Regions from separate parts of the Streptomyces sp. NPDC101191 genome, predicted to be linked through region 1. Evidence: riboswitches for the same ligand, from Rfam matches in the RefSeq annotation. Region 1 holds a riboswitch; the other holds the start of a gene.
What was found. A riboswitch is a leader RNA that binds a small molecule or an ion and turns the genes downstream of it on or off. The one in region 1 is predicted to bind glycine.
Positions count from the first base shown of each region.

Region 2: another riboswitch for glycine. It lies ahead of gcvT (glycine cleavage system aminomethyltransferase GcvT); the one in region 1 lies ahead of gcvP (aminomethyl-transferring glycine dehydrogenase).

Region 1 covers NZ_JBIWOU010000002.1:1,393,510-1,397,917, reverse strand. Annotated here, with positions in the region: gene ACIRQF_RS13105 (DNA polymerase IV) at 70-1,461, shown strand; gene ACIRQF_RS13100 (PRC-barrel domain-containing protein) at 1,574-1,945, opposite strand; glycine riboswitch at 2,060-2,159, shown strand; gene gcvP (aminomethyl-transferring glycine dehydrogenase) at 2,338-4,408, shown strand, end outside.
Region 2 covers NZ_JBIWOU010000004.1:286,389-290,796, reverse strand. Annotated here, with positions in the region: gene glyA (serine hydroxymethyltransferase) at 1-464, opposite strand, end outside; gene gcvH (glycine cleavage system protein GcvH) at 489-866, opposite strand; gene gcvT (glycine cleavage system aminomethyltransferase GcvT) at 979-2,103, opposite strand; glycine riboswitch at 2,262-2,360, opposite strand; gene ACIRQF_RS17980 (AAA family ATPase) at 2,514-3,188, shown strand; gene ACIRQF_RS17975 (enhanced serine sensitivity protein SseB) at 3,287-4,024, shown strand; gene ACIRQF_RS17970 (enhanced serine sensitivity protein SseB C-terminal domain-containing protein) at 4,132-4,408, shown strand, end outside.

The sequences.
Region 1 (4,408 bases):
CAGGGCGCGCTGGGCGGCTCGTACTCGCGTGCGGGCCGATTGTCAGTGGCGTAGGGCAGCATCGGACCTGTGAGAGCCGCGCCCACGATCCTGCATCTCGACATGGATGCCTTCTTCGCCGCCGCCGAGCAGGCGTCGAAGCCCAGCCTGCGGGGAAAGCCCGTCGTCGTGGGCGGTCTCGGCCCGCGCGGCGTGGTGGCCACGGCGTCGTACGAGGCGCGCCGCTTCGGGGTGCACTCGGCCATGCCGATGGCCCAGGCGCGCCGCCTCGCGCCGAACGCGGCGTATCTGGTGCCGCGCTTCGCCTTCTACCGGGCGATCAGCGTCCAGGTCATGGAACTGCTCGGGCGGCTCTCGCCGCTCGTGGAGCCGCTCAGCCTGGACGAGGCCTTCGTCGACCTGGAGGCCGGCGGAGTGGCCGACGACCGCGCGAGCGCGCGGGCGGCGGGGGAGAGACTGCGCAGGGACATCCTCGCCACGACGGGGCTGACGGGGTCGGTCGGGCTCGCGGGCTCGAAGATGCTCGCGAAGATCGCTTCCGAGGAGGCCAAGCCGGACGGGCTCGTGCTCATCGAGCCCGGGACGGAGCGGGAGCTGCTCGGGCCGCGTTCGGTGCGGATCATCCCCGGCATCGGCCCGGCGACCGGCGAGCATCTGCGGCGGGCCGGGATCGTCACCGTGACCGACGTGGTGGAAGCGGGCGAGGACGAGCTCGTACGGATCCTGGGGCGCGCGCACGGGGCCTCCCTGTACCGGATGGCCCTCGGGCACGACGACCGGCCCGTGGTGGCCGAGAGGGACGCCAAGTCGGTGTCCGTCGAGGACACCTTCGACGTGGACCTGCACGACCGGCTGCGGATCCGGCTGGAGGTGGAGCGGCTCGCGGAGCGGTGCGTGGCGCGGCTGCGGGGCTCCGGGCACTCCGGGCGGACGATCGTCCTGAAGGTGCGGCGCTACGACTTCTCGACGCTGACCCGGTCCGAGACGCTGCGGGGGCCGACGGACGATCCGGTGGTGGTGCGGGAGGCCGCGGGGCGGCTGCTCGAACTGGTGGACACGACGGGCGGGGTGCGACTCCTGGGGGTCGGGGTCAGCGGCCTGGCGGACTACACCCAGGAGGACCTGTTCGCGCAGGCGGAGGCCCGGGAGGCGGCGCTCGCCGGGGAGGCCGCTCTTCCGGCCGGCGCGGAGGAGCCGGCCGCCGGCGCTGGCGCCGCGCCCGCCCCACCGACGGCCACGGAGACCGCGGAGCGGCGGTGGGCCGCCGGGCACGACGTGCGGCACGCGGAGTACGGGGCCGGGTGGGTGCAGGGCAGCGGGGTCGGGCGGGTGACCGTCCGATTCGAGGAGCCGACGTCGGCGCCGGGCCGCGTCCGGACCTTCCCGGTCGACGACCCGGACCTGGAGCCGTCGGAACCGCTGCCGCTGGTCCCCGGCGGGGCGACGGGGGCGGCGGCCTAGGCCTGTCCGCGGCCCGCGCGAGCCGCCGGGCCGGGGGCCTCGCAGGGGGCTCGCCGCCCTTGCCGTCCGGCCCGGACGGCGCCCGGGGCGGCGGAGGGTGCGCCCCGGGTGCCTACACGTCCTCCTGGCCCGCCAGACGGCCGAAGTCTCTCGGGCCGTCCTGGGGCGGGGGAGGGAGGGCCATGCTGTAGTGGCGGTAGAGCTGGAGTTCCTGTTCGGGGGAGAGGTGGCGGCCCACGCCGAAGTCGGGGGCGTCCTTGATGAGGGCGCGGTCGTAGGGGATGCGGAGGGTGTCGTCCACGAAGTCGCTCGGCTCCAGGGGGACGAACGCGTCCCGGCTGAACAGGCCGGTACGCACGGCGGCCCATTCGGGGACTCCCGTCGCGTCGTCCAGGTACACCTCGTCCACGGTGCCGATCTTGTGTCCGTTCCGGTCGAACGCCTTGCGGCCGATCAGGCTGCGCGGATCGATGTCGGTCTGCACGGTCCCTCCAACTGGTCGCAACTGCTCTACAAGCACTACGAAAGTGCACATCTGGGATGTCGGCCACTTGAGCGATGGAAGAAGGAACGGCGCTGGTAGGCTGGCTGTGGCTGTCGACCCCGCGCGGGAGAGTCCTCCGGAGCAAAACTCGCGGAGGCGCCGAAGGAGCAAATCCTCCCCGGAATCTCTCAGGCCCCTGTACCGCGCGGACGAGGTCACTCTGGAAAGCAGGGCGGGCGTCGACGGCGATCCGCTCTCACCGACGGTGAAAGCCGGCCCACCGCAACGCGGGCCGGTGAAGCTCTCAGGTTTGGATGACAGAGGGGGAGGCCGTCCGGGCACCCGCGCCGTGGTGCCCCTCGCAGGTCGTGACGACCAGGAGGCCCCCGTACATGACCGCCAACCGCACTCCGCTCTCCGAGCTCGAGCAGGGCATTCCCTTCGAGCAGCGGCACATCGGACCCGACGCCGAGGCGCGGGCCAAGATGCTCGCCCAGGTCGGTTACGGATCCCTCGACGAGCTCACGGCCGCCGCCGTTCCGGACGTCATCAAGAACGCCGAGGCCCTCGCGCTTCCGGCGGCCCGCACCGAGGCCGAGGTGCTCGCGGAGCTCCGCGAGCTCGCGGACCGCAACCAGGTGCTCGCCCCCATGATCGGGCTCGGCTACTACGGGACCTTCACGCCGCCGGTCATCCTGCGGAACGTCATGGAGAACCCGGCCTGGTACACGGCCTACACGCCGTACCAGCCCGAGATCTCGCAGGGCCGCCTGGAGGCGCTGCTCAACTTCCAGACCATGGTCGCCGACCTGACCGGTCTGCCCACCTCCGGCGCCTCCCTCCTGGACGAGGGCACCGCCGCCGCCGAGGCCATGGCGCTCTCCCGCCGTGTGGGCAAGGTCAAGAACGGTGTCTACCTGATCGACGCGGACGCGCTGCCGCAGACCATCGCCGTCATCGAGACCCGCGCCGAGCCGACCGGGGTCGAGGTCGTCGTCGCCGACCTGAGCTCCGGCATCCCCGCCGAGATCGCCGAGCGCGGCGTCTTCGGAGTGCTGCTGCAGTACCCGGGCGCCTCCGGTGCCATCCGTGACATCAAGCCGGTCATCGACCAGGCCCACGAGCTCGGCGCCGTCGTCACCGTCGCCGCCGACCTGCTCGCCCTGACGCTCCTCGCCTCGCCCGGTTCGCTCGGCGCCGACATCGCCGTCGGCACCACCCAGCGCTTCGGCGTGCCCATGGGCTTCGGCGGTCCGCACGCCGGTTACATGGCCGTGCAGGACAAGCACGCCCGCTCCCTGCCGGGCCGCCTCGTCGGCGTCTCCGTCGACGCCGACGGCAACAAGGCCTACCGCCTGGCCCTGCAGACCCGCGAGCAGCACATCCGCCGCGAGAAGGCCACCAGCAACATCTGTACCGCTCAGGTGCTGCTCGCCGTCATGGCCGGCATGTACGCCGTCTACCACGGCCCCGAGGGGCTCAAGGGGATCGCCCGGCGCACCCACCGGTACGCCGCCATCCTCGCCGCCGGTCTGCGCGCCGGGGGCGTCGAGCTCACCCAGGGGGCCTTCTTCGACACCGTCACCGCCCGCGTCCCGGGCCGTGCCGACGCCGTCGTCGCCGCCGCCCGCGAGGGCGGCGTGAACCTCTACCGCGTCGACGCCGACCACGTGTCCGCCTCCTGTGACGAGACGACCACCCGCGCCCAGCTGGCCGCGGTCTGGTCCGCCTTCGGCGTCGACGCCGACATCGAGGCGCTGGACGCCGTCACCGAGGACGCGCTTCCCGGCGACGCGCTGCGCGGCGACGCGTACCTGACCCACCCGGTCTTCCACGCGCACCGCTCCGAGACCTCGATGCTGCGCTACCTGCGCAAGCTGGCCGACCGCGACTACGCGCTCGACCGCGGCATGATCCCGCTCGGCTCCTGCACCATGAAGCTGAACGCGACCACCGAGATGGAGTCGGTGACCTGGCCCGAGTTCGGTCAGATCCACCCCTTCGCCCCGGTCGAGCAGGCGCAGGGCTACCTCACGCTCATCACCGAGCTGGAGGAGCGCCTCGCCGAGGTCACCGGCTACGACAAGGTGTCGATCCAGCCGAACGCCGGCTCCCAGGGCGAGCTGGCCGGTCTGCTCGCCGTCCGCGCCTACCACCGCGCCAACGGCGACGCGCAGCGCACCATCTGCCTCATCCCGTCCTCCGCGCACGGAACCAACGCCGCCTCCGCGGTGATGGCCGGCATGAAGGTCGTCGTGGTCAAGACGGCGGAGGACGGCGAGGTCGACGTCGAGGACCTGCGCGCCAAGATCGAGCAGTACCGCGACGAGCTCGCCGTGCTGATGATCACCTACCCGTCCACGCACGGTGTGTTCGAGGAGCACGTCGCCGACATCTGCGCGGCCGTGCACGACGCCGGCGGCCAGGTGTACGTCGACGGCGCCAACCTGAACGCCCTGGTCG
Region 2 (4,408 bases), on a different contig from region 1:
ATGTCGACCAGACCGGCCTCGTCCACGTGGTACGCGACCACGTTGAACTGCTTGCCGGAGAAGTTCAGGCGCATGCCGTGGGTGAGGTGGCCGCCGTGCGCCAGGTCCAGGCCGAGGATCGTGTCGCCGGGCTGGGCGATCGCGAACAGGGCGGCCTGGTTGGCGGAGGCGCCGGAGTGCGGCTGGACGTTGGCGTACTCGGCGCCGAACAGGTCCTTGATCCGGTCGATCGCGATCTGCTCGGCCACGTCGACGTGCTCGCAGCCGCCGTAGTAGCGACGGCCCGGGTAGCCCTCGGCGTACTTGTTGGTGAGGACCGAGCCCTGGGCCTCCATGACCGCGACCGGAGCGAAGTTCTCCGAGGCGATCATCTCGAGGGTGGACTGCTGACGGCGGAGCTCGGCGTCGACGGCGGCGGCGACGTCCGGGTCCAGCTCGTGGAGAGGGGTGTTCAGAAGCGACATGAATCGATCCCTAGGGGGTCTCGGTTAGCCGGCGGTGAAGGCGGTGTACTCGTCGGCGGAGAGCAGGTCGCCCGGCTCGTCCGTGATGCGCACCTTGAACAGCCAGCCACCCTCGAACGGGGCGGTGTTCACCAGCGCCGGGTCGTCCACGACGTCCTGGTTCGCCGCGACGACCTCACCCGTGACCGGGGAGTACAGCTCGCTGACCGACTTGGTGGACTCCAGCTCGCCGCAGTCCTCGCCCGCGGTCACGGTGGCGCCGACCTCGGGAAGCTGGACGTACACGATGTCGCCGAGGGCGTTGGCCGCGTGCTCGGTGATGCCGACCGTGGCGACGCCGTCCTCGACGGCCGACAGCCACTCGTGCTCCTTGCTGTAACGCAGCTGCTGGGGGTTGCTCATGAGCTGATTCTCCTGGATCGGGGGAGTGCTGATGTACGTGGGTCTTGCGGGGTGAGACGTGTCCTGAGACGAATGCGTCACGTCCGGCGCCGAAGGGGCTTACGCCCCATGATCACTTCTGGCGCTTGTAGAACGGCAGCGCCACGACCTCGTAGGGCTCGTGCGCGCCGCGGATGTCGACGCCGACGCCCTCGGTGCCGGGCGCGGCGAAGGCGGCGTCCACGTAGGCCATGGCGATCGGCTTGCCCAGGGTCGGGGACGGGGCGCCGGAGGTGATCTCGCCGACGACCTCGCCGTTCGCCACGACGGACATGCCGGCGCGCGGCACCCGGCGGCCCTCGGCGACCAGGCCGACCAGCTTGCGCGGCGGGGCGGACTCGGCGCGCTCGGCGGCCTTCTCCAGCGCCTCGCGGCCCACGAACCGGCCCTCGTTCGTGGTCTTCTCGAACTTCACGACCCGGCCCAGGCCCGCGTCGAAGGGGGTGAGCGCCGTGGTCAGCTCGTGGCCGTACAGCGGCATGCCCGCCTCCAGGCGGAGCGTGTCGCGGCAGGACAGGCCGCAGGGGATCAGGCCGACGCCCTGGCCCGCCTCGGTCAGTGCCTGCCACACGCCCTCGGCGTGCTCCGGCTTGAGGAACAGCTCGAAGCCGTCCTCGCCGGTGTAGCCGGTACGGGCGATCAGCGCGGGCACGCCGGCGACGGTGCCGGGGAGGCCCGCGTAGTACTTCAGGCCGTCCAGGTCGGCGTCGGTGACGGACTTCAGGATGCCGGGGGACTCCGGGCCCTGGACGGCGATCAGCGCGTACGCGTCGCGGTCGTCGCGGACCTCGGCGTCGAAGCCGGCCGCGCGCTCGGTGAGGGCGTCGAGGACGACCTGCGCGTTGGAGGCGTTGGCGACGACCATGTACTCCGTCTCGCCGAGGCGGTACACGATCAGGTCGTCGAGGATGCCGCCGTCCTCCCGGCAGATCATCGTGTAGCGGGCGCGGCCGTTGCCCACGGTGGAGATGTTGCCGACGAGGGCGTAGTCCAGGAGGTCCACGGCCTGCGGGCCGGTGACCGTGATCTCGCCCATGTGGGAGAGGTCGAAGAGGCCGGCCCTGGTGCGCACGGCGTTGTGCTCGTCGCGCTCGCTGGCGTAGCGCAGCGGCATGTCCCAGCCGGCGAAGTCGGTCATGGTCGCGCCCAGCGAACGATGCAGCGCATCGAGGGCGGTCAGACGGGGGGCAGTGCTCATGGGGTGGCTCCCGGGTCCCAGGGCGTGCAGGGCACGACGTGCATGACGGTGAGGACGATCCTCCCCATCTGTCATGGAACCTGAGAGGTTCACCGAGGGCATCCTCGGCTTGCACCTTGGGTGGGGACGCGACAGGGCGACCCGCTTTTCAGATCTGCCTCATCCACGCGGTACGGGGCCTGAGAGATTCAAGGGAGGTACTTGCTCCTTCGGCGCCCGGCGCACAGGGTGCCCCGGAACTCTCCCGCGCGGATTCGAGCGGCCGGTATGCGGTTGTGGGCGCTCGTGCGAGCGCCTGGCGCGCTCATCATTGCACGGCGGGTCCGCGCGGCAAATCGCTTGCGTCTCATTACCGTTTCTTTACACTTTGTGGGCAAGGGTCTCCGCAGGCCCGACGGGGGGAGTGAGCGATGACGATCCAGCGCACCGGCGCCTACGCCGCAAGTGCGGGCATACCGGTCCAGCGTGCCGGAGCCCGGGCCCGGGCCCGCAGCCGACGCCGCGCGCGGCTGCTGCGGGACCTCCGTGAGCGCGGCGGACGCAGCCCCCGGGTGCTCAGCTTCGAGGCCGGTGACGTCGTGGTCGTCTCCGGGCTGCCCGGAGCCGGCAAGTCGACCCTCATGGGCCGCGCCGCCGAGGGCCGCGCCATCGACTCGCAGGACACCCGCGAGCGCTGGGAGGCCCGGCTGCCCCGACTGCTGCCGTACGCGGTCTACCGCCCGCTCGCCCGCCTCGCCCACTACGCGGGCCTCCGGCGCGCCCTGCGCTCCGGCGCGGGCGTCGTCGTGCACGACTGCGGCACCCAGTCCTGGGTGCGCGGCTGGCTCGCCCGTGAGGCGCGCCGGCGGGGCGCCGCCCTGCACCTGATCCTGCTCGACGTCGACCCCGAGACCGCCCGGGCCGGCCAGGCGGAGCGCGGCCGCGGCGTCTCCGGCTACGCCTTCGCCCGGCACCGCCGCGCCGTGGGGCGCCTGGTGCGCACCGCCGAGGCCGGCGCCCTGCCGCCCGGCTGCGCCTCGGTCACCCTGCTCGACCGCGACGCCGCCGACACCCTGCGGAGGATCGGCTTCCGCGACGTGTCCTGAACCACTCCCACCCCTTCGCGCGTCCTTTTCGGTCACGGAGGCGTCGAGCCGCCGTTAAGGTGCTGACCGCACCGAGTGCCGGAAGGGGACGAAGAACCGTGAACGTGACGTGGCCGGGCAACGAGCTCGAGGAAGTACTGGCCGCCTCGCTCGGCAACCCCTCCGCCGGCGGACGGCTGGTCGAGGTCCTCGGCCGCAGCCCCGTCTGGGTGCCGCTGCCCAACGGCGGCGGACCGGACAGTGCCGAGCTCGACCTGCCCACACTGGAGATCGACGGCTCGCCCTACGTGCCCGTCTTCAGTTCCGAGCAGCAGTTCCTCGCCATCGCCGGCGAGCACATGTCGTACACCGTCGCCCCCGCCCGCGACTTCGCCCGCGGTCTGCCCCCGCAGCTCGGCATCGCCGTGAACCCCGGAGGCACCGTCGGCGTCCCGCTGCCCCCGCCCGCCGTCGCCGAGCTCTGCCGGTCCGGCCGCACCGCTCTCGACGGGCCCGCCGGCGGCGGCCGCGTCCGCCTCTTCGAGCCCGACTGGCAGGACGACCCGGTCGACTTCCTCGCCGCCGCGTCCGCCGAGTTCGAGGCCACCGGCGTGATCGCCACCGCCCGCCGCACCCTGGCCAGCGTCGAGGGCACCGAACCCGCCCTCTTCGTCGGCGTCCAGCTCACCGGCCCCGACGTCGACCGCAACGTCCCGCTCGACGCCCTCGGCCGTGCCCTCGGCCGGGTCGAGGTCGCCTGGCCGGTCAACCTCATCCTGCTCGACGTGGCGCAGGACCCCGTGGGCGACTGGATGCTGGAGAAGGTGCGCCCCTTCTTCCAGCGCGCCGCCGTGTGACGGCCCCCCTGTTTAAGCTGAACTGATTCAGAAGCTGCGATAGCCCACCTGCGAGCCATCCAGCAAGCCATCCAGACCGCGTGACGAAAAGAGGGGCGGGACCCACGGTGAGCGCGTCAGGCACCGCTGCGGCCGGAAAGGTCGAGCGCACGCTGCGCCAGGTGGCGCCCGGGCGCCACGACGCCTACGAGGAGCTGCTGCACGCCCTCACCGACGGCGAGGTCTGGATGCTCCTGTGGCAGGGCGGTCCCGGATCGCCCGACGCCCAGTACGGGAACATGGAGGTCGACGGCCACGGCTACGCCCCGTGCGTGACCTCCGCCCAGGAGCTCGCCGCCTCCGGCTGGAACCGTGCCCACGAGGTCGTCTCCGGTCTGGACATCG